DNA from 4 places in the Rothia sp. HMSC08A08 genome. Region 1 is predicted to be linked to each of the others. Evidence: riboswitches for the same ligand, from Rfam matches in the RefSeq annotation. Region 1 holds a riboswitch; each other region holds the start of a gene.

Region 1 (6,028 bases):
CAGGCAGGGCGCAGACGGCGAACATCCACCGCCATACGCTATCGTGTTCGCCCCAGAGGTTGCCGATGATGGCATTCACGATGAATGCGGCTAGCTGCCCTCCGACGACCATGAGTTCGTTACGCCCGGAGAGTGAGCCGCGAATTTCGTAGGGTGCAAGTTCGGCGAGGAATACGGGTACGACTGCGGATGCGCCTCCCACAGCGAGCCCGAGCATCGTACGACCCATCAACAGTACAGCAATGCTGGGAGTGAAGACGCATGCGAGCGCGCCCGCGATGAAGAGGATTGAGAGTCCGATGATGGTTCTGCGTCGTCCGATGGCATCTGAGATGCGCCCGGTGACCATGGCTCCGAGGGCGGCAGCGAAGGCGAGGGAGCCTGTGACCCAGCCTTGAATGGTGTTGTCCATGCCGAGTTCGCGACTCATGGGGTCGAGGGCGCCGTTGATAACGCCGGTATCGTACCCGAAGAGGAGCCCACCGAAGGTTGCCACCAGCGCGATAACCCCTAGACGGCGGGTGTGCGCGCCCTGCCCGAGCGGGGGTAGTGCACTGGCGCGGTTCGGCGGCTCGGTGGTGATGCTCATGCGGGTATTTTTATCTTTCATGCGGGTCTTGTACGGCACAGGTTGAGAGACCGCACAGTCTTTAAACGCTTGCTGGCTTGGGTATATTCCGGATTAGTTATATTTCCAGCTGGCTATATTCACGGCTGCTCAGAAAAGCGCGATGCTTTCGGGCGCCGGGAAAATCTCGTTGAGCCGCACCAGTTCGTCATCGTTGAAACGCACGCTTGCGGCCTGCGCGTTTGCGCGTACCTGGTCGGGGGTGGTTGCCCCGGCGATCACGCTGGCGACGGGATTCTGCTGTTTGAGCCAAGAGATGGAGGCTTGAACCTCAGAGATCCCCAGATCGGCACAAAATTCGTGGTAGGCATCGAGTTGTTCCCAATCGGCTTGCGCGAGTACCTGCGCTTTGGAGTGCGACAGACGTGACCCTGCAGGGATGCCGTCGCGGCGGTATTTCCCGGTCAAAAGCCCGTTTGCGAGCGGGAAATACGGGAGAACCCCGAGCCCGAAGTGGCGGGCGGCGGGAAGAATTTCGAGTTCGGCACGGCGGTCCAGCAGGTTGTAGTGGTTTTCGGCGGCGATAAACCGCTCAGTGCCGAGCTCGCGGGCGAGATGCTCGGCGTGGGCAAGCTGCCACCCCGCAAAGTTGGAGTGCCCCAGGTAACGCACCTTTCCGCTGGTCACGAGCGTGTCGAGCGCAGACAGGGTCTCTTCCAGCGGGGTGTTCGGGTCGGGGCTGTGGTAGAAATACAGGTCAATGTACTCGGTTCCAAGGCGGCGCAGTGAACCTTCGACGGCACGCATGATGTATCGGCGTGAGCCGCGTGCATCCCAGTCGTTGCCGTTGAGGGTACCAGTAGGGAGCCCGAATTTGGTGACGATGATCAGGTCATCGCGGTTGAGGTTGAGTTTGCGCATCGCGGTACCGAACATGGTTTCTGACAGCCCGGGTTCGGCACCGTACAGGTCGGCAATATCGAAGAAGCCGATACCCGCCTCGACTGCGGCGGCGATAACGGCATTGGTGCCTTCCTGAGTTTGAGTGGGGGTACCGGGGCGTCCCAGATTGTTGCAGCCGATACCAACGGAGGGCACGACCAGCCCGGAGTTCCCCAGGCGTGCATATGCGGGAGATTCGATGCGTTCCATACATTTACTCTACCGTGTTTGACAGTACGTGGTCGCAACATGAAGTTCACGGCACCCTGCAACTCCCTAGAGTAAGACCGGAAGCAGATAAAGAAGGGCCCCGACATATGCGCATATCCTGTGAACCTGCAGACTCACGGGTAGAGGCGGTCGGGGGACTCTTACACATAGTTTACACGACATGTTTTCTCAGAACAATACCCGGTTTTTTCCTTGTAGAATGCCTTCTCCCGCGAGCAGATAGTTTTGTGACGAGCAGATAACATTCCGCTATCTGCTCGTCGACATATTATCTGCTTGCGGCTAAACTTGCGGCCAAATCAGGTGGAGGTTTCAATTCGCCGATCCGAGCTGCCGCGAGCCCGTATGACGTATTGTTTCGCCGCATCCCACAATATTAAGCGGTTATGACCGCTCGACGACATGTGCCGACATATTCTTGCTGACACCGCGCATCCTGCCTAGAATAGGAACGTTATCTATCCAGAGCGACCGAGAGATCTGGCTCTTAGACGTCGCAGCAACCTCGCCAGCCTCCACCCATTGGGTGGACGGACAAGGTGCTCCCGCCAGAACCGATAGAAGTGAATTCCCTTCGCGTCTTGCTAAGATTCGGCGTACCTTCGGGCACGCTTCTATCGGGTGAACACGGAGGAATGAAAATGACGACAGTTCACCCGGCTCTTTCTTACGAGCTGTATCCGCCACGGTCGCACGCAAGCTGCGATTCCCTGCTCAAAACCATTGCCGAGCTTGAGCAAACCAACCCGGATTACGTTTCCGTCACCTATTCGGGCGATGCGCAGCGCCGCCAAAAGACGCTGGCTCTGCTCGATCACCTGGTGCATGAAACCTCGCTGAACCCCCTGGCGCATCTAATCTGCGTGGGGCATTCCGTGGCCGATTTGGAACGCTCGGTTCGTCTGATTCTGGGGCTTGGAGTACGCGGGTTCTTGGCGCTGCGCGGCGATATTCCACCCGAAAACACGCGCCCGCTTGAGCTGCCTTTTGCTCGTTACCTGGTGGAGCTGATTCGCAGGGTGGAACGTGAGGATTTCGCGCATCTTGCCGCGGGGAAGGTGTCGATTGGGGTTGCGGCATACCCGCATAAGCACCCCGAGTCTTCCTCGCTTCTTCAAGACATTGAGATTCTGCTTTCAAAGCAGCGTGCCGGGGCGGATTTCGCCATCACCCAGGTTTTCTTTGAGACCGAGCGCTATTCGGGGTTGGTGGATGCTGCGCGCCTTGCCGGGGTGGAGATGCCCATTATTCCCGGTATTATGCCCGTTACCTCGCTGACTCGGCTGACGAAGCTGTGCGAGCTTGCCGGGCTTGAAGTACCGCGCGAGCTGGCGCATCGCCTAGAAACCGCGAGCGATTCGCGCGAAATGCACCGCATCGGCGTGGAACATGCACTCGACCAATGTCGCAAGGTGCTTGATGCTGGCGCCCCCGGCCTGCATTTCTTCACATTTAACGAGCATGAGGCTGTGCTGGACGTCCTCGAAGAACTCGACGTTCCGCGCTACTCGAACCGTTTCAAACTCCCCCTAAGCGATCTTCAATACCTCTAAACTCCCCTTTTATTTGACACCCTCCCACAGTAAGGAACTAGGATGACCCGCACCCCATTCCCCGCAGCAACCATCGTCGGTTACCCCCGCGTGGGCCGTTTCCGTGAGCTGAAGAAGGCACAGGAAGCGTTCTGGAAAGGCAAAATCACGCAGGATGAACTGCACCAGGCGGCCGCAGATGTGCAGCGCACCTACTATGACCGTGTGATCGAGCGCGGTCTTAGCGTAACCGATTCGTCTATCCCGGCGACTTTCTCGTACTACGATCAGGTGCTCGATGCCGTGCGCCTTTTCACCCTCGTGCCCAAGCGTCTTGCCGACGCCAAGGATGCGCGCGGCCTGCTCGATCTGCCCGGGTACTTTGCTCTAGCGCGCGGCACCGAGACGCTGCCTCCGCTGGAGATGACGAAATGGTTCGATACGAACTACCACTACTTGGTGCCCGAGATCGGTCCGGATACCGAGATCAAGCTGAATCTTGAGGCTATTGACGAGCAGCTTGAAGTCGCCAAGGAACATGGGGTGACGGTGCGCCCGCAGCTGGTCGGCCCGCTCACCCTGCTTCTCGGGGCAAAAGCCGAACAGGGTTCGCCCGAAGGGTTCACACCGCTGGATCGCCTGGACGATTTCGTGAAAGCCTACCAGCAGGTGCTCGCCGAGCTGGCGGCACGCGGCGTGCAGTGGGTGCAGCTCGACGAACCCGGCCTGACCGTGGACCGCGACATTCCCAACGCCAAAATCGCCGAATTGGCGCGTAAAACTTACACCGCGTTGGCAGCCGAAACGAACCGTCCCGCAATCCTGGTGACAAGCCCCTACGGCAATCTGCGCGAGAACCTGCCCGCGCTGTTAGACACCGGTATTGAGGCGCTGCATCTCGACCTGGTTTCCACCCTCTACGATGCCGAGGCGCTGACCGCCTTCAAAGACTCCGGCGTAACCCTGGTGGCGGGTGCCATTAACGGGCGCAATATTTGGCGTGCCGACCTGCGAGCGCTCCTGCACGCGCTCCAGAACATTAACGGCGGCGCGGTGGCGGTTGCGTCCTCAACCTCGCTGCAGCATGTGCCGCACGATCTCGACCTTGAAGACCCCGCCGATGTGCCCGTAGACGGTCTGGCTTTTGCCGACCAGAAAGTCGCCGAGGTCGTGACTCTTGCCCGCGGTCTTGCCGACGGTGAGTCTGCGGTTGAAGCAGAGTTGAAGACCGCCGACGAAGCGCTGGCACGTTTCACGGCGGACCCGCGTAAGCATAATGCCGCAATCCGCGAGCGTGCCGCATCCGTGAAACCGCAGGATTTTGAGCGTCCCGAACTGAAGATCCGCCGGGATGCCCAAGCCGATCTGAATCTGCCGAAGCTGCCGACCACAACCATTGGTTCGTTCCCGCAGACCGGCGATATTCGCCGCCACCGTGCAGAGGCGCGTGCCGGTAAAATCACGCAGCAGCAACTTGACGAGTTCCTGCGTGAAGAGATCGCCTCCGTTATTAAACTCCAGGAAGATTTGGGCCTGGATGTGCTCGTGCACGGTGAGGCCGAACGTAACGACATGGTGCAGTACTTCGCCGAAAACTTCGATGGTTTCGCCACGACTAAGCACGGCTGGGTGCAGTCCTATGGTTCACGCTGCACCCGCCCGTCGGTGCTGTTCGGCGATGTGAAACGCTCAGGTGAAGGGCTGCGCGGCGAGGCCGTGACCGTGCCCTGGATTTCCTACGCCCAGTCGCTCACCGATCGTCCCGTTAAGGGCATGCTGACCGGTCCGGTGACTATTCTGGCTTGGTCGTTCGTGCGTGATGACCAGCCGCGCGAGGAAACCGCGAATCAGGTTGCATTGGCGCTCGCCGACGAAATCGCCGATTTGGAAGAGGCGGGCATCCGCATTATTCAGGTGGATGAACCGGCACTGCGTGAGCTTCTGCCGCTGCGCCGTGACGAGCAGCCCGCGTACCTGAAGTGGTCGGTGAATGCGTTCCGCCTGGCGACGAGCGCGGTCGAGGATAAAACTCAGGTTCACACCCACCTGTGCTACTCGGAGTTCAACGAGATTATTGATTCGATTAATGCCCTGAATGCGGATGTGACCAGTATTGAGGCGGCGCGCTCGCATATGGAGCTGCTGGCGGATATTCCCGAAAGCTATGTTTCGGGGCTGGGCCCGGGCGTGTGGGATATTCACTCGCCGCGTGTGCCTTCGCAGTCCGAGGTTGAGGAGCTGATCCGTGCCGCGATTGGGTACGGAACCATCTCTGACCTGTGGGTTAACCCGGATTGCGGTTTGAAGACCCGCGACTACGAGGAGACGAAGAGGACGCTGGAGAACGTGGTGGCCGCAGCGAAGAAGGTTCGGGCGAGCCTGTAGTCTCTGGCGCGGAGCCTCTCCCCTACCCCTATAAAGTGCCTTAATTACAGGCTTAAACAATCACAATAATTCCGCGAGCAGGTAGGATTTTCCTACCTTATCGGCAAAATCCTACCTGCTCGCGGTTATATAGAGGGCATGCGCATCCAACATAGGCATTTATGGTCCCTAAGACATAGTCCTATCTCACATAAATAAAAAATTTACTGTTTTTACAGCCTAAAATTGTTATTCACAGAATAATCATTCTGAACATATGTTCACTTCTAGTTTAAGTAACCTGTACATATGCTCTTAAAATTACTATTTCTATAGGTACCTATTCCTAAAATGCGAGCATGACTACTACAGATTCTCCAAAGAAGAAGGG
Region 2 (6,028 bases), on a different contig from region 1:
GTGGTCTTCACCTTCACGCAAGAACCACCAACCGGCAACGGCTCCGGCGCCCAGCGAAACCGCCAGACCCGCATACCCTATCCAGCCCAGGCTCTCAGGGATAGCACCCAGCACCGGAAAGAGCGGAAGATCGCCCATCGTCGTCTGCGACCAACCCACATGTGTATCCACGCCGAACGCAAACCCGGCGCCGGTAGTCCACGACATCGCGTAGATCACCAAGTTCGGAAGGTAACCAAGCTGCAGCAGGGTCACGGCGAGCGCCCCCACCGGCCCGGCGTGAAGTTCCTGGTAAATTGTTGCGATTTGCGACCAACGCATCATCATGGCAACCACCAGCACCAGAGCACCGCCCATAATGAGCGAGAAAATCGCCACCATGGAGGCACGCACAATCGACCACACATAGGAGCTCGCCCATCGCGAGTACTGGCTCATCTGCGAAATCTGTTCGGCGGTGTTCACGCCCACCATACGGGCGAGCGAACGCGATTCATAGTAGCCGCCCCAGATCAACCCGACCAGCACCACTATCTGCGGAATCAACGCCGCACCAACAATACCCAGCAGATGCCGTTCGGTACTCGCCCACGCAAAGGCGACGGCAGCAAAAATACCGTAGGCAGCGCACCCTAATAGTACGGGCTTGAAGAATTCCCCCTCATAGGATGCGCGCGCCAGTTTTCGCCCAGACCTAAAGCATAAGAGCACCGGAATAATGCTCAGCCCCATGGGTACCAGTGTGAGCATGCCGTGCGGCAGAATAATGCCGAAAGCATTCGGAATATTCAGCGGCACACCGTGCATGAGCAGCCACAGGTGGGAGGCAAGAGTTGCGAGTGCGGGAAAATCCATGCGGTTAAAACCGTTGGTAAACCACACCGCCATGAGCAGAACGAGCACAAGCCCGAAAGAAAGCGCGGCGGTAAAAACTAATTCAACGATGCCCTGCAGCCAGAGTGGCATAGGGGCAGAATACCGGGATGTAGAAGAGCTACTTTTCATCGTTCTTCCATCATGCCATGAAACCTGTCAGCGCGTGTGAGCCTGCTGGGCTTTCGGGGAAATAGTTCCGGTTAAATGGCGGCTAACCTTCGTTAACCGCTCACCGTGAACATAGGGGTTACACGAACGTTACTGATGCGCTCTCACCGCCGCGACAGCGCATACAGCTAACTGTGCCGAGCATTTCTCACGGCTTTCTCGAACACGCAGGTACTCCCCCGGTGCTTACGGTGAAAATACTGTGCGGAAGATTAGTCTTCAATCCACGGATTCACCGCGGGCACGCCCCAGGACCGGTACACCTCAGCCTTTGAAGAAACGATTTCGAGGTCGTGAGCTTGGGCGCTCGCCGCCATCAGACCTTCGAGGGCGGCAGTGGGCAGGGGCTCGGCATCTTTACGCCCGTGACTGTGGGTGCCGCGCGGGGCGCTGCGTCCCGCCCATTCGAGGCTTACGCGCGCATCCACGTTAATGATGTGGTCGGCGAATCTGTCGAGAAGTTCGGCAATCCATCGGTCGGTCTCTGGGTAGGGGTAGAGTCCTTTGAGCTCGCCCACACTCAGCACCGAAATGTAGAGGTGTTTATAGGCGCGGCGGCGCAGAAAGGCAACAACTTTGGGATCTGGTGTGGCTTTGCGGATCTCGGCGAGAACATCCGAGTCGAGAAGCAGTCCTGAGGCGCTCATACCCCTATGCTACGCGCAGACCGGCATATTCGACGGCGGGAATACCCTCGGGGTTGGGAAGAAGCAGAAAATTGAGGAATTCGTCGCGCTTAGAAGAAATACGTGCGTAGTCCTGAATACTTACTGCCTGGTAACCGCCGCGTGCGGGTACGGATGCGGCACGCAGATTTTCCTGATAAGAGCGTGCAGGAGTAAGGGGGGATGCTGTAGATGAAGAGCTGTTGTACATTGACAACCATGCGCCGAATGCGCGTTCCTTTCGCGTTGCTCTTGCCTGTACCAAGTGCCACCTGAGGCGGCGAATACAAACCGCTTCGTCATCCGAGCCACCCGTGAACATGGGGTTGGCGTTCGACCATAGTCGGAGCTTATCAGTCGAAACTCTTGAAGCTGAATCCAGGTTACAACAGCTTTCAGGAATCTGTAAACGCCCGAACCTGTCAAATCCTTGTGATTTACATAACGCGATTATGAATGCATACCTGTATATAGCCGCCTCATGGCGGCGTAGTGTGAAGTTTTGGGCCTTCAGAGCAGGTCTACACATTCGAGAAAAATCACGGCACACTGGGTAATGTACAGAAATTTATCTTGCCTCTGATATATCACCATGTCACGCCCACTTTACGCTTCCGGAAAGAAAGAGTGATAACTGTGAAAAAGACTGTACAGATCATGGGGATAGTGGCCGCAATTTTTCTGATCATTGGGTTTGGCTTGTTCATCCTGGCCGGTTGGGGCTCACTCGTAGAGTATCATGCCCTCGAATGGAGGAGCGTGCAGCATAAAGGAGCAAGTCCCCTAACGCGAGCAACCGGCAACCTCAGCTACTGGTTCTTAGGCACCGGCTTTCTTACTGGCTTTATCGCCTTGATTCCGTTCTTCACCACGGCGATCAGGAACTCCCGCAAGACGCACAAAAAGTATCCTAAACAGGCTCAAGACCTACTGAAAGATGGTCAGAACCAGGTTGATTCATAGAGCCAGTATCTAAGGAGCACTTATGAAACTAGTTATATACGCTATTGGTGGACTGGCCATAGCACTCCTCACCATAGGAATCTTTCTGTATATCCTCATGCAATGGGGCGCTCTTGTGGAGTACCACGCCTTCGAGTGGAGGGGTGTTCAACCTACCATGAAGAGTCCATTGACCAAAGCAACCGCTAACCTCAGCTACTGCTTCTTAGGCACCAGTTTACTCGCCGGGCTCTTCGCCTTTATTCTGCTCTTCACCACGACGCCCAAGAAGGCACGCAAGACACACAACAAGCATCTTGAACAGAATAAAACACCCTCAGCAGAAGACCAGAATCAGATTAATTCATAGAGCCAGCATCTAAGGAGCGCCCATGAAAAAAGCTATATACACCGTTGGAGCAGTAGCCGCAGTACTTCTGGTTATCGGGTTTGGATTGCTCATCCTAGCCGGCTGGGGTTCACTCGTGGAATACCACGCCTTCGAATGGAGGGGTGTCGATCCCGCAGGAGCAAGTCCGCTCGTCATGGCGACTAATAATCTGAGCCTATGGTTCCTAGGCATTGGTTTCCTCACCGGCATTATCACCTTTATTCTGCTCTTCACAACGGCGACCAAGAAGGCACGCAAGGCACACAACAAGCATGCTGAGCAGAATAAAACACCCTTGGCAAAAGAACGGGACCAGATGAATCCATAAAGTCAGTTACTCAAGGGGAAAGCATGAAAACTGCACGTATGGTCGGGGCAATAGCTGCACTACTCCTCATTCTCGGTATTGGATTGTTCATCCTAGCCGGCTGGGGAGCAGTCGTTGAGTACCATGCCCTCGAGTGGAGGGGCGTCCAGCCCAAGGGGTCGAGTCCTCTCACACAGGCAGCCGCTACCCTTGCCGTGAGCGTCTTATGCGTTGGCTTCCTGACCACCATCATCACTTTTATTATGTTCTTCACAATAGTCATCAAAAATGCACGTAAAAAACGCTCAGCGCATCTTGGACAGACCTCATAACGAATTACCGCGCGCTTCTTTGACACCCTTGAGATAATGGAACGGTGAGCACGCCAAACCCTTTCCCCGATATCCCCGTCACCGTTGCGCAGATTATTCGGCAGGCGGGGCATAAGGCATACCAGCGCGGGCTTGCTTATGCCCGTCAGCGTGAAGTGGTGCGCTACACCTACGACGAAGACGAAAACACGCTGGAAGGTCTGGTGAATGGGAGCACCCCTATTCCCTATGAGGTAGATATTCGCTTCTTCCCGGGTTCTGACGCCGATTCCAATCTTTTCAACGCACGATGCACATGCCCGGTCGCCGCCGACTGCAAGCACGCCGTCGCTCTCATGCTCACCGCACTCGACCGTGCCAAGACCGCGCGGAAGGCTCTCGACAATGCGCCCGGCGACCGCGTCCGCCAGTCTATGAACCCGGAGAGCCCAGAGGATACCGTGCGACAGGTTGCGGAGGCAGCTGACGATCCCCTGGCGGCGTTGCGCGCATCGGGGGCGATTCGTTCGGCAAGCTCGCTCACCACCGACCCCGAGCCTCTCCCCCTGAACGACCACGAGAATACGCATTCTTCGCCCTCGAAAATTTCGGTGTGGCGGCGCGATATGGCACAGGTTCTCGCTGCCCGGGGCGAAGCATCCGGTATTGATTCGGCACGGGTTCCGGGGGCGCTCGATCTTTCCTTCAGTATCTCGGGTTCATATGCGCGCGGGCGCAATATTCCCGGTGCAACCCCGCCTATCAATTTGCTGGCGCGGCCGCTGATGCAGTCCAAAACCGGGCGCTGGATCAAGGGTGGGCTCAGCTGGGAGACCTTCGCATCCAGCGTGGGTGGGCCGGTCGGTCGTCACGAGGTGTACCCCGAGCACGAACGGTTCTTCGCCGAAATATACGCTATCGCACGCCCGTGGCAGAATATGTACTCTTCGCATCGGGACTGGATTTCGCTCACCGCCACGAACTCCACGCTGCTGTGGGATGTTCTGGCGCGCGCAGAGCAGATTGGCCTGCCGATTCTTCTCGAAGGGTTTGAGGTGACTACGGCGGTTCTGCCGCCCGCCCAGGTGAGGGTACATGCCGGAGCCGTTGAGGCCGAATCCCGACAGAACGCAGAGGCTGCCGTGAGTGAAGATTCCGCTCCTGACCTGGCTCTTCATGCCGCCTTGGGATGGGAAACCCGCGAAGATAACCGGGTGCGGCAGCTCTGGTTTGATGCCGCGCACTGCCACCCCATCGGCTCGCCGCGCTCAGGATTTTTTGCGCTCGGTTCTCTTGTGCAGCGTATTTACGAGGAACAGGCGCATCGGGTGCATTGGAAGAGCACGCGCAAAGGCGCCTTAGACGCGCCGCATCGCGATGTTTTTCAGGCTCAATCTTCGCAGGAACAGGCAGAGGAGAGCGCGGGCGAAAACGAAAATTCTGAAACACAGACGGTCGGGCTTATTCCCGAACTTTCACTCGAAAACACAGCGACACCGACTATTCCGGACCTGCCGGAGGGTCTTAATCTGGCGTTTATTCCGCTTGCCGAGCCCTTAGATGCAACCGCAGAATCATTGGTATCTCGCGGCGAAATGCGTATTCCGGCGAGCGAGCGCGAGGCTTTTCACCGCGAGTTCTTGCCCACCCTCACGCGGGCCGTCCCGTTCCTTACCCCAGACCCGGCTTTAGCACTGCCGAAGGTTCGTTCGCCCTATTTGGTGTTTGAAGCGCATTTTGATGATGAGATTTCGCACGATGCGCTCCTGAATTGGTATTGGGAGTACCCGAAGAACCCACTCGATGAAGAAGGCACAGACTCGGGGGTTCGCCGCCTGCCGGCGCTGGGCTTGGGCACAGAACGCGACGAACGTTTTGAGGCGCGGGTGCTGCGCGCGGTACGGTCGGCGACTGCATCCAACCCGGTATTGGCAGGCGGGTTCGGGGAACGCCGTTCTCAGGGGTGGGAAACCCGCGATATTCTCGCTCATGTGCTGCCCGCCTTGCGGCGTATTCCCGGGGTTCGCGTGCGGCTGCTCGGTTCCGTACCAGAGTTTACCGAGGCGACCGACGCCATGATTGAGGTCAAGGTGACCGAGGGTAATTCGCGTGACTGGTTCGGGCTGGGTATCGCTATTAAGGTCAATAACTGGACTGTGCCTTTCGCCCAGGTTTTTGAGGCGCTCGATCGGAATCAGGATCGTATTTTGCTGGGTAACGGCACCTATTTTTCACTCAATCGCCCGGAGTTTTCGGCGCTGAGAACCCTTATTGAGGAGGCCCGCACGCTCAACGAAACCGGCGGTGAGCTGCGTATTAACCGGCATCAGGCGGGGCTGTTCTCTGAGCTGGAATCGCTCGCTTCGAG
Region 3 (6,028 bases), on a different contig from region 1:
AGAGAAAGTTCGTTCGTTTAAACATCGCAGCCTCCTAGATTGCACCCAGAGTGCCATGTACCGTTGCCGCGCGTAGTGCTCGCCTACCCAATAGATATGCCGCGAGCATCCAGAGGGCTGTGACCGCACAGGTTTGCACTACCACGCCCAGAAAGTCACCGAATGAGTTCATAGGCATCTGCCCAAGCAGAACCTTCACGGGTGCCTGAATCGGAATCAGCGTGCCGAGCCCATCAAGCCATGCAGGCGCGGAACTCTCGGTAAAAAGCACCCCGGAAGCCACGAAAACCGGCACAAGCAGCAGCTCCTCATAGGCGATAGCGTTCGGGGTCGCCACAAAGAACCCTGCAATCACGAAGGTCACCGCCAGACACGAGATCCACAGCAGCGAAAGACCCACCAGATAGCGTGCACCCACCTGAGCAAAGTCCGTGAAATCTACCGAGAAGGTGCACAGCGCCCAGAAAACCCAGGCCAATGGCAGGGCGGCAAGCCCAAAAATGGAGGCAGTTGAGACCACCGCTGCGAGCGCCCGCAGCGGGTTCACGGCACCATTGAGCAGATACACGAACGTTCCCCGGTAGCGCTCAAAGTTGAGGATCCCGGCGGCAACGATGCACATATTCCAGGTGCCGATAATGCCTGCGCGAGTCCAGGCGAGGGTCGCATCAACTGGCCAGGCACCAGCGGCGAGCGCCTGCAGGGCCGTCGCCCCAAAGGTGCTCAGCAGCAGTAACTGCAGGAAGTAGGGAACTGTGAGAAATTGGCGCAGGGAAAAGGACATTAGGCGAAGTTGCCGGTTCATCGTTTCAGTCCTTCCGCCATGGCCAGATATGCCTCTTCGAGGGTGGCTGGGCGAGTATACAGCGGTGTGAGCATCTGAACCTCACGCTCAGTGAGAATACGGGTCAGCAGAGCCTCTGCATGTTCGGTCCTGAAGGGGTGCGACCCTTCCGAAACAGAACGTTCATTCCAGTACACGGTGATCTCCCACTCGCTACCGCGCGGGGTCAGCAACACTGTTCCCGCATCGCTCAAAGACCGGGCAAGTTCTTGAAGCACCGTCCCGGCATTCGCACACACACGCCCCACGGTGGTAGCGGAAATCCCGGCATGCGCGGTAATATCCGCTATCGTGCCCGAAACCGCCATGCGACCGGCACCGATGACCGTGACCCGATGCGCTAACTCCTCAATCTCGCCCAGCAGATGGCTCGTGAGTAAAATGGCGGTGCCGTCATCAGCGAGGGCGCGAATTAGCTGGCGAATTGTCAGCGAAATATCTGGGTCAAGCCCATTCGTCGGCTCATCCAAAAGCAGCAGTTTCGGCTCGCCCAGCAGTGCCCGTGCGATGTGCAGACGTTGTTTCATACCGCGGGAAAACTCTTGTACCTTCTTCGCGGCGACATCGGCAAGATCAACCCGTTCCAAAGCGTTTGCCACCTGGGTACGGCGTTTGCGCGCGCTAACCCCGGCAAGGTCGGCAAAGAAGAGAAGATTATCGCGGGCGGATGCTCGCGGATAGAACCCGGTATCCCCGCCGAGCGCAAGCCCTAGGGACGCGCGCGCACGCTGGGGGTGCGCAAGCGCATCCACCCCGTCGATGCGCACAGTTCCGCTCGTGGGAGTCAGCAGTGTTGCGCACATCTGCACAACCGTTGTTTTCCCCGCTCCATTGGGACCGAGCAGAGCATTAATTTCGCCGGAACTTATGCTGAGTGAAACATTATCGACAGCGGTGAAAGCGTGTTCACCCTTGCCAAAGGTGCGGCATAGCTGTGCCGCGTCAAGAATTGTAGACATTGTGATAAAACCTTGCGGTGCTTAGTCACCCGAAGCCTCTTGAGCATGGTGTTCGCACGCCTGCAATACGTGGGGCGGGTGAGATGAATAGTCGTGAGAGAGGCACTTCTTAGTGCCTGAATAATCCCAAGTCACCGACTGCAGATGCGGAAGGTATAACAATAAAACCCTCAGAACTTTGGTGTCCCAAGCGCTCACTATGCGCTCATGAAATGTATCGAACCAAAGCAGGGTTATTTCTGAAATTTTTAGAGCCCACCATCTGGGCGGGCATTCCGCGAGCCGGTGCGACTTTAGCGGGAGGTCATACCTCATCACTCCTAGATTCAAGGTTTCAATCAGTGTAGCATGGCTCACGATTGCCTACACTGATGGTAATTTAGCGACGGCTAACGGCAGATCACATGGCTTTAGCGGTTCGGGTACAACATAGGCACGGTCACAAGCGCATAAGTATTGGTGTTTCTCCCAAACAATAGGCTGTCGTGAAAACAGTTCATAAAACGTCATCTTTGCAACAATGCGCCGAAAACACGCATCCCGCTTGACCATGTGCGCTTCCTATGAAACTCTAGATGCAGGTCATGAGAGCCAGTGATAAGCCCCAGCTAGCTGGCCGGCAACCCTCCTCCGCGGTGGGGTGCCCTGGGTGAGGACCAGGCGTTGAACACAAAGTACAACGCAAGCGCGGGACCGATGTGCCCGATTCTGGTACATCGTTTTTTCGTTTGCAGAGAAGAAAGCCTAAGAGCTCTGTACCGAAATCGGCATGCGGCCCCCTGAACTATTACAAGGAGCTTCGCATGAGCAACACTACAGTCCCGACTCCCGCCAACCCCGCCGGTTGGAAATTTGAAACCCGCCAGATTCACGCGGGGCAGGCACCGGATGCTGCAACGGGAGCTCGGGCGTTACCTATCTACCAGACCACCTCGTTCGTTTTCGAGAACGCAGAACAGGCCGCTAACCGTTTTGCTCTCACAGAGCTTGGGCCTATCTATACCCGTCTGAACAACCCCACCCAAGAGGTTATCGAAAACCGCATCGCATCCCTTGAAGGGGGAGTGGGCGCGCTTTTGCTGGCCTCAGGCCAAGCGGCTATTACCTATGCGATTCTCAACATTGCGGGTGCGGGCGACCATATCGTGGCTTCCCCCTCGATCTACGGAGGAACCTACAATCTACTGAAATATACGCTTGCCGACCTCGGCGTTGAAACTACGTTTGTTGAGAACCCGGACGACCTGCAGCAATGGCGCGATGCGGTTCGCCCCAACACGAAACTCTTCTACGGAGAAACCGTACCTAACCCCCGGAACGATGTGCTCGACATCGAGCCTATCGCCCAGATCGCCCACGACAATGGCGTTCCCCTAATCGTCGATAACACTGTTCCCACTCCTTACCTTGTGCGCCCCATCGAATTTGGTGCGGATGTGGTAATCCATTCCGCCACGAAATATCTGGGTGGGCACGGCACCTCAATTGGCGGTGTTATCGTGGACTCCGGGAATTTCGACTATGGTGCCAATCCCGAAAAGTTCCCCAAGTTCAACGAGCCGGCACCTGGCTACCATGGTCTAGTTTATGCCCGTGACTTAGGCAAAGACTCCGCCTTCGGTGCTAACCTTTCCTATATTCTCAAGGCGCGAGTATCGCTTCTGCGCGACACCGGGGCGGCGATCTCTCCAACCAACGCCTTCAACATTGGTATCGGTCTGGAGACTCTTTCCCTGCGCATCGAACGCCATATCGAGAACGCGACCAAGGTTGCAAACTGGTTGGAGGAGCATCCGCTGGTCGATCAGGTGATCTGGGCCGGTCTGCCTTCATCGCCCTGGTACGAGCGAGCCCAGAAGTACCTGCCGAAGGGGCCGGGCGCCGTCATAGGATTTACCCTTAAAGACGCCGACCTGGAACAGACCCGTACCTTTGTGGACGCCCTGCAGCTGCACTCCAATGTGGCGAATATCGGCGATGTGCGTTCGCTTGTTATTCACCCTGCATCCACCACCCACTCGCAGCTTTCTGAAGAAGAGCTAGAGGCAATCGGTGTGAGCAAAAACTTTGTGCGCCTCTCTGTAGGTATCGAAAATATTGACGATATTATTGCAGATCTTGAACTGGGCTTTGCGACTCTGAACGCCTAACCTGCACCGCCGCGACCGGGCTGCACAGTAAGTGCCCGGTCGCGGTATCGGCCATTACCAACTACCGGTTACCCAGGAGAAAACATGACGGAAAATACCGTACACGCCACCTATCTGTCGCAGCTGCAGTATCCCAGCGCTCAGGGGTACCTGCGGCAGATGGCGATTGGTGATTTCACCCTCGAAAACGGTACCGTGCTTCCACAGGTGAACATTGGCTACGAGACGTGGGGGACTCTTAACGAAGCTGGGGACAACGCGATTCTTATTCTGCATGCCCTTACCGGCGACACCCATGTCTCGCGAGGGATTCCCACATCGGATATGCCTGCACCCAGTATCCGTGCGGTCGAAAGTGATGGTTGGTGGGAAGGTATTGTGGGGCCGGGCGCGGTGGTCGATACCACCAAATATTTTGTGATAGCCCCCAATATCCTGGGCGGATGCTACGGCTCAACCGGCCCGGCAAGCATCGTACCCGAGGGATACCCGGGCGCCGGAAAACCCTGGGGGTCACGCTTCCCTCACGTCACTATTCGCGACTCGGTACGAGCCGAAGCCGAACTTATCGCCCGGTTGGGGATTAAGAGTTTTCACCACGTCATCGGCGGATCGCTCGGCGGAGCACGCGCTATCGAATGGGCGGCAACCTTCCCCGAGCTGGTACGCGGATGCGCGGTCATCGCCGCCGGCCCCGCCGCCACTGCCGAACAGATTTCCTGGGCGCACACCCAGAACCTCGCCATCCGTGCTGATGCCAATTTTGCTTCCGGCGACTATTACGGGGGAGCGGCACCCACAGCCGGGCTCGCGCTGGCGAGGCGCATAGCCCATACCACCTACCGCAGCCCAGCAGAGTTGGAGCACCGCTTTGGGCGGCAGGCAAACCGCGGAGAATCCACCGACGGCGGGTCCATCGGTGAGAACCGCGGACGATATGCGGTCGAAAGCTACCTGGACCACCATGGCGATAAGCTCGTTGAGCGTTTCGATGCCAATAGTTACCTTGCCGTGAACGAGGCGCTGATTTCACACGATGTTGCACGCGGGCGCGGCAGCCTCTCGCATGCGCTTGCGCTCAGCGATTGTAAGTGGACTATCGCCGCCGTAAGCACCGATCGCCTGTTTTTCCCGCACGAATCGTACCGTCTGGCGGAGGCGCTGCCGGTTCCCGTAAAGGTCGATATTATCGAATCCGACCACGGACATGACGGTTTCTTAGTCGAATCCCGCCAGTTGGAGGCGATTCTCGCTAAGGCTCTCGGAGTCCCGGTTCCCGAGCGAGAGCGTGCTGTCGATGAAGAAAAATCCTTTCAAGATATAGCTGCTCTTTTCGGTTCGCCTCTTGAAACACAAAAACAGAACTAGCTTTCGTTTTTTTATATATCTGAACATAGAAACCGTACATAAAAGCCTTGTGAGGACTATATTTCGGCGTGAAATAAGTCCCCACAAGGCTTTGTGTACGGTACCGATATTTGTGAATGGACGAGGTTAGCACCAGGTCACATTCTCGGGGTCAAGGCCGTGGGCGCGGGCATTCTCGTAGATGATGTCCCGCAGCCAGACAGCCAGTCCCGCAGCGAGCTTCTCGTAGTGCTCGTTGAAACGGGCGTCCTCAACATAACCGCGTGCCAGAATTGCGTGCTTGGCGGGGGTTACCTCGAAGAAGAAAAGTGAGGCGCGGTGCCGCTCGGCAAGCGCATTCGCTTCCTCACTGCCCGGCTGCACGCCACGAGTGAAAGCCTCGACGAGGGCTTGCTCAACTGCGTCAAGCTCCTGCTTGCCCTTCACCCAGTCGGTGCGGCTCATGGCCGCAGTACGGCGTTGGTATTCAGCCCAATCGTCGGTGTGCCCGTAACGTTCCTGCGCTTCTTGCTCACGTGCGGGGCTGAACCCGTCTCCCATAATTTCTGCTTTTTCTGCAGCGGTGAGCTGTTCGTTCTTAGGTGCCATTGCATCCTCCAAAAGTTGATCTAGTGTTGTTAGCATGCGCTCATAGGCGGCCATTTTGCGCTGGAGCATATCTCGCTGGGCGAGTAGATGCTCGGTGCTGTTCGCTTCGTCCTGCAGTA
Region 4 (5,855 bases), 110 kb from region 1:
AAACTAGATAAACATAGCAAACGCAGGTCTAGTTTTTGAGACTTTCATCGAGGAAGCTCACAATATTCTGAGCCATCTCACGCTCACGAGGACGGCCAATACCGGGTTCCGCTAAAGCTCTGCGCCCTGGGCTGGGATTTTCACCGTTTTCTGATCAGGCACGGCTTATGAGTCCTTTCACCAGACGTTCCGCTTCCCGCTCGCTTCTCGGGTCTTTGGAAACTAGGAGGTCAACCGCAACGTGCAAGGGGCGAATCTTAGGCAACTCTTTGACTGCGCGAAGAATAACGTTGGCATCCTGTGCCGGAACTTCACGCAGTGCGTAGATAAATTTCAGGGATTCGAGATTGTGGGGAGTCACATATGCTTCTACGGTAGCCCCGTAAATTTCCGAATATTCGTGGCTGACACCCGTAAGCGCTAATGTTCGTTCGTCCATCAAGTCATGCAGGTCAGCAGAAGGCACAGCATAGAATTGAAGTTTCGCATCTGCACGCACTGCATACTGTCTAAGAGCTTCTACCCCACGTTCGGAGAGGTTATGTGCACGTTCTTTGGCACGGCGGCGTGCATCGGGGGTAAGGGATGCACTGTTACCGTCAAGATAGGCGGCAAGTTGATTGAAGGATGACATCGAGATTTTGCGCCCATGTGCGGAGTGATGCTCGTGCGGGTTATCTGAAACCATCCACCGCCCGGCGATTTTTTGTCCACTCAAAGATCCTCGTTCAAGGCGTGCACGCACGCTTCGGGGGCTCACCCCGGCGTGCTGGGCATATTCCGCGACTGACATCATGGCAAAAACATACCATAAGAGGAATATTTCTGCCATGCTACCCGATCGGGAGGAACTTAGCTGACCTCGCCGTCTAGGTAGTACCAGGTGCCGTGCACTTTCTCGAAGCGAGATTTTTCGTGCATGGCACCTTTCACACGTTCTTCGGCGGGCGTACCGGGAACTGAACGGTAGTACGCCGCGAACTCGACCGTGCCCGCCGCATCGAAGGGACCGCCCGAAGAGCCCAGAATATCCAGCCGGTACCAGCGCAGCGTTTCATCCAGCATTAACTCGGCGGGGCGCGTATGCGGGTGCCAGCTCGCCAGCAGGTAGGGCGCATCGTGCAGGGCGAAGGCGGTGAACCGCGAGCGCATCAGAGCCAGCGGTGTGGGCGCGCCCAAGGTTCCGGATGCGGCAAACTCGCCCAGGTACCGCCCGCAGCAGGCACCGTATACCTCGCCGCTTGTGCAGGGGCAGCGGGTTTGAGGATCATACAGGGTTGTTTCGCTCATGCACCCCATTTTAAACGTGCGTAAAAAAAGAGCCTTTATTCGAATAAAGCGGCATTTTTAATGCTTTATTCAAATAAAGGCTCTTTTTATCATCCCAGGAGGGGAGATTTTACAACCAAGCGTGCAGGAGCAGCGGGTTTAGTTGGCGATAGCGCGTGCCGGGGTGTCTGCTGTGGAGGGCTTACCCACGTATGCGCCGCGGTACTTCGCGGCCGGGTGGGAGTCTGCAACCTTAGTCTGTCCCTTGCCGAACAGGCTTTCGCGCAGGGTCTCACCTTCGTAGGAGGTGCGGTAGCGTCCACGCTTTTGCAGCTCGGGAACCACGAACTCGATGAAGTCCTCGAAGGAGCCGGGTGAAACGTGGTATGCCAGGTTAATACCGTCCAGTCCGCCTTCATCAATCCAGCGTTCGAGCTCGTCAGCCACCTGCTGCGGGTCGCCCACAATAACCTCGCCCATACCGCCGATAGTGCAGTGCTCGGCAATATCCTTACGCGTCCACTGCTTATCCTTGGCCTGCAGGGTGAAGGGGGTGAGGAAGGACTGAATCGACTCGGTTTTCACATAGTTGAGTACCTCGTCCTCGTCGAACTGGGAAAGATCCACACCGGACCAGCCGCCGATAATGGCCTGCGAAGATTCCAGGTTCACGTACTTGCGGTACTCTTCGTACTTTGCCTTCGCCTTCTCTTCGGTTTCGTCCACAATGATGGAGAGCATCGCGAAAACCTTGATTTCGTCGCGGCCGCGGCCGTTCTCTTCGGCGCGGTCACGGATACGGTCGGTAATAATGCGGGTCAAATCGGGGCGCAGCGCACCGATAAACACAACTTCGGCATGCTTGCCCGAGAACTTCTGCCCGCGGCTGGATGCGCCCGCCTGGAAAATCACGGGGGTACGCTGGGGGCTGGGCTCGGTCAGACCCGCACCAGGCACGCTGAAGTACTTGCCCTTGTGCTGAATCGGGTGCACCTTGGCGGGGTCGGCGTAGATACCCTTCTCGCGGTCTTTGACGACCGCGCCGTCTTCCCAGGAGCCTTCCCAGAGCTTGTAGCAGACATCCAGGAACTCTTCGGCGAGTTCGTATCGGGTGTCGTGCTCAATCTGGGTTTCGAGGCCCTGACATTCGGCGGCGGAAGGCAGGTATGAGGTCACCACGTTAAAGCCCACACGTCCGTTAGTGAGGTGGTCGAGAGAAGCGTACTTGCGGGCAAGCGTGTAAGGCTGCTCGTAGGTGACGGCTGAGGTCACGCCGAAGCCCAAGTGCTCGGTTACGGCGGCCATTGCGGAAATCTGCATGAACGGATCGTTCACGGGCACCTGCGCGCCGCCTTCGATAGCTGGCGCAGCGGAGTTCTTGTAAATATCGTAGATGCCCACAACATCGGCTAGGAATACGCCGTCGAAGAGGCCCTTCTCAAGGATCTGTGCCAGGTCAGTCCAGTATTTGATGGTGTTGTACTCGGTAGCGCGGGAGCGGGGGTGGCGCCAGAGGTCGAAGCTCTGGTGACCCACACAGGTCATGTCGAATGCGTTAACTGCGATGCGCTTCTTCTGCTCAGCCATCTACGTATCCTTTCGCGAATGTTAGGGTGTTCCTGCACCCCGCGCGCCGCCTCCTTATAGGTGGTGACCTTCTTGGTGTTCCAAGTCGTGCAGGTGGCGCATTCGCGCCGTACTTGCTTCGTGTCCCTTGAAGCCAGATCATCATCTGGAGCACCCCGCTACGGGAGAGGGTTGCCGCCCGGCTAGCCAGAGCTTTACACCGGGACTCATAATCCTTGATTTTGAGTGTATAAGGGGTGTCGTGGTTGGTGCGATATTATGACGAATATTAATGTTTGTGACTGTCGCCCGTAATATTAAGGGCCGCGTACGTCGCCCAGCGGACAGCAGTGTTCTTTCGATTGCAACGGCAAAATTCGGGAGCAATAGTTTGCAGCGGGAGCGTGTTTAACGCTCCCGCTGCAATTCTTCGCTCCCATTTTAGGAAAAGCGTCGAATTATTTAGGAAATGAGGTCCATTTTGCGGGCATCATCCGCAGTGATGGGGTTTATTTCCACCTTGGGCTCAGGGATAGTCTCGTCAGCACCTCGTCCAAACACAACTGCAAAGCTCAGTTTTTTCAGGTCACTTGGTGCCGTCAGCCAGCCTTTCATTCCGTCATGGTTAAGATCAAGAGCATAGATTCCATGGTCGATTTCGCCATTACCGTTGAGATCGACAGGTCCATCTGCTGGTCTCAGTACGGCCTCTGAATTGGGCCGATACATGTACCCACGCGCTTGGGGACCAAAGCCTTTGCGTTCGTCCAAGGCCCATTCTTTAAGGGTCGGCATATCTTGCTGCAGGTATCCGAAATATTTGGTTCCATCCGCCTTGGGCACACCGGTAAGCTGATAGTTGTAATTCATAACGCTGAAGTACTGTGGTTTACCTTTTTCGCCTTTCTCATCGGCATCACCACCGTGCTGCAGGCCGAGGTTATGCCCCAGCTCGTGAATAAAAGTACCCACGCGAATATCGCTCATATTACCTTTATCGTTATTCCAGTGTGTCTTTCCTACAGTCACCATGAAATTAAGATCTCCCAATTGTCCCAATCCTGATGAACCGCTCTCCCCAGTTTGTTGTTGCACATAGTAGTCGCCCCAAACCATATAGTGAAAGAGCCCTTCACGATACTGGTTAATATGAGAAGCTTTAAACTTGGCCCAGTTCCCATCTCTGTCACTTATATCGTCGCTGAGCACTTGCCACTTGACCTGTTCGCCTCCTCCCAAGTTATACTTAGGGCCTCGGGCGGCACCGGCATCCAAGTGCAGATTGATACCCGTTCTGCCGTCGGGATTGCTGATATTTATATCCGCGAAAGATTGCACGATTCGATCCAGCTCTTCCTCACTGGCAAGCTCACCGGGCATATAATCCATCTCGACAAAAATGTCCTTATGGTTGGGATCCGCGCCCATCTTAGGGAAATCGATCTCTGGTATGCCATCGTTGTTGATATCGTACCCGTCTCTTTCCAGCTCGTCGGGAATATGATCGCCGTCGCGATCACCCGAGTTGGGGTTCTGAACGGGATCTATATTCCGGTTCTGCGCGGGTGCAGGCTGAGCGGGCTTCGCCTCCACCGCAGAAACGGGCAGAGAATTCAGAGGAATGACAAGCACCAGGCTGACAAACGCCAGCATCAGGCGCACTATAGTACGTAATTTCATGAGAGATATTCCTTGTGTCGTTGTGTTGAGTGAGAGGGAATCTTACATAGAGAGTGAAGTGAGTGGTATTCATCGGCGAGAACCTGCGATGTTGCGGGCTCTCGGATGCGAATACATCTTGGGCGGCGTCACGATGCCGTTTGAGCAAGAGAGTGGTATATGAACGGTTGTGCGGGGTAAAGCCCGGGAGCGAAGAGGCGCAGCGAGGGCGTGTTTCATCTGGCTCGTTGCCTCGCCAGCTTCAGAACGTTATGTATGTCCTCGCACGCTCGGAATAACATCCCTCAGCAGCTACACCTCTTCGCCCCCGTTTTGGGAAGAACGCCGAATGATTTAGGGAATAAGGCCCAGGTTGCGGGCGTCATCCGCAGTGACCGGGTTTTCTTCCGCTTCAGGCTGAGCCACAGGACCGCCAGCTCCAGCCTGAGTAGGCGTCATATCAAAGTTGAGCTTCTTCAGATCACTGAGAGCAGTTAGCTCATTTAGTATCCCGTCGCCATTGAGATCTACCGAGACCGGAGAATTATCAATAACGCCGTTCCGGTTGAAATCGATGGGTTGATTTGCGGGTTGAGTAACGTCTTTCCCATTTTTATCTTTGTGCGTATACAGGTATTCGCCCGCTTGGGGGCCAAAGCCGTCGCGCTCATTCAGTGCCCATTCGTTAAGGGTCGGCATATCCTGCTGCAGGTATCCGAAGTATCGGGTTCCGTCCGCCTTGGGAATGCCAGTGAGCTGATAGTTGTAATTCATCACGCTGTAGTACTGAGGCTTGCCGTTGAATTCGTCAGTACCGCCGTGCTTCAGGTTGAGGTTGTGCCCCAGCTCGTGGATAAAAGTGCCCACGCGAACATCGCTGTTGGCTCCTTCCCAATAGGTTTTTCCAACGGTCACCATGAAGCCGGGGGCACCTAGAAGCCCTACTCCTGATGAGTTTCGATTTCCGGTTTCATTATCCACATAGTAATCGCCCCAGATCATGTAGTCGAAACCGCTGTTGTAGCGGGCAGAATCAAAATTACGAGCCCTGATATTTGCCAATTCCCCAGAAGACTTCATATTGTTGGTAAGCACTTGGTGCGGAACCTGGTTGCCGCCTCCCAAGTTATACTTGGCACTCCGGGCAGAACCTGCATCTAGGTGAAGATTAACGCCTGCCCTGCCATCAGGGTTAGTAACATTCAAGTCAGCAAAAGACTGCACGATACGGTCCAGCTCTTCCTCACTGGCAAGCTCGCCAGGCATATAGTCCATCTCAACGAATACATCTTTGTGGTAGGGATTTGCACCCATTTTCTTGTAATCGACTTCAGGTCTACCATCACCATCAGCATCGTATC

What was found. A riboswitch is a leader RNA that binds a small molecule or an ion and turns the genes downstream of it on or off. The one in region 1 is predicted to bind S-adenosylmethionine.
Region 2: linked by a shared signal. The riboswitch ahead of HMPREF3164_RS09970 (nuclease PIN) and the one ahead of HMPREF3164_RS06910 (methylenetetrahydrofolate reductase) in region 1 are both predicted to bind S-adenosylmethionine.
Region 3: linked by a shared signal. The riboswitch ahead of HMPREF3164_RS04350 (bifunctional o-acetylhomoserine/o-acetylserine sulfhydrylase) and the one ahead of HMPREF3164_RS06910 (methylenetetrahydrofolate reductase) in region 1 are both predicted to bind S-adenosylmethionine.
Region 4: linked by a shared signal. The riboswitch ahead of HMPREF3164_RS07335 (LLM class flavin-dependent oxidoreductase) and the one ahead of HMPREF3164_RS06910 (methylenetetrahydrofolate reductase) in region 1 are both predicted to bind S-adenosylmethionine.

The regions. Positions count from the first base shown of each region.
Region 1 covers NZ_KV793075.1:33,991-40,018, reverse strand. The annotation lists gene HMPREF3164_RS06920 (sugar porter family MFS transporter) at 1-610, opposite strand, end outside; gene HMPREF3164_RS06915 (aldo/keto reductase) at 719-1,720, opposite strand; SAM riboswitch class I at 2,197-2,305, shown strand; gene HMPREF3164_RS06910 (methylenetetrahydrofolate reductase) at 2,383-3,294, shown strand; gene metE (5-methyltetrahydropteroyltriglutamate--homocysteine S-methyltransferase) at 3,337-5,658, shown strand; gene HMPREF3164_RS06900 (MFS transporter) at 5,997-6,028, shown strand, end outside.
Region 2 covers NZ_KV793081.1:121,441-127,468, forward strand. The annotation lists gene HMPREF3164_RS09960 (cell division protein PerM) at 1-966, opposite strand, end outside; gene HMPREF3164_RS09965 (PIN domain-containing protein) at 1,257-1,691, opposite strand; gene HMPREF3164_RS09970 (nuclease PIN) at 1,696-1,974, opposite strand; SAM riboswitch class IV at 1,953-2,081, opposite strand; gene HMPREF3164_RS09975 (hypothetical protein) at 2,346-2,672, shown strand; gene HMPREF3164_RS09980 (hypothetical protein) at 2,695-3,021, shown strand; gene HMPREF3164_RS09985 (hypothetical protein) at 3,044-3,370, shown strand; gene HMPREF3164_RS09990 (hypothetical protein) at 3,394-3,681, shown strand; gene HMPREF3164_RS09995 (DEAD/DEAH box helicase) at 3,726-6,028, shown strand, end outside.
Region 3 covers NZ_KV793063.1:9,271-15,298, reverse strand. The annotation lists gene HMPREF3164_RS04365 (hypothetical protein) at 1-25, opposite strand, end outside; gene HMPREF3164_RS04360 (ABC transporter permease) at 35-805, opposite strand; gene HMPREF3164_RS04355 (ABC transporter ATP-binding protein) at 802-1,803, opposite strand; SAM riboswitch class IV at 2,384-2,497, shown strand; gene HMPREF3164_RS04350 (bifunctional o-acetylhomoserine/o-acetylserine sulfhydrylase) at 2,607-3,953, shown strand; gene HMPREF3164_RS04345 (homoserine O-acetyltransferase MetX) at 4,038-5,321, shown strand; gene HMPREF3164_RS04340 (MerR family transcriptional regulator) at 5,448-6,028, opposite strand, start outside.
Region 4 covers NZ_KV793075.1:147,733-153,587, reverse strand. The annotation lists gene HMPREF3164_RS07345 (hypothetical protein) at 155-796, opposite strand; gene HMPREF3164_RS07340 (YchJ family protein) at 853-1,290, opposite strand; gene HMPREF3164_RS07335 (LLM class flavin-dependent oxidoreductase) at 1,429-2,856, opposite strand; SAM riboswitch class IV at 2,961-3,070, opposite strand; gene HMPREF3164_RS07330 (zinc-dependent metalloprotease family protein) at 3,298-4,515, opposite strand; gene HMPREF3164_RS07325 (C4-dicarboxylate ABC transporter substrate-binding protein) at 4,849-5,855, opposite strand, start outside.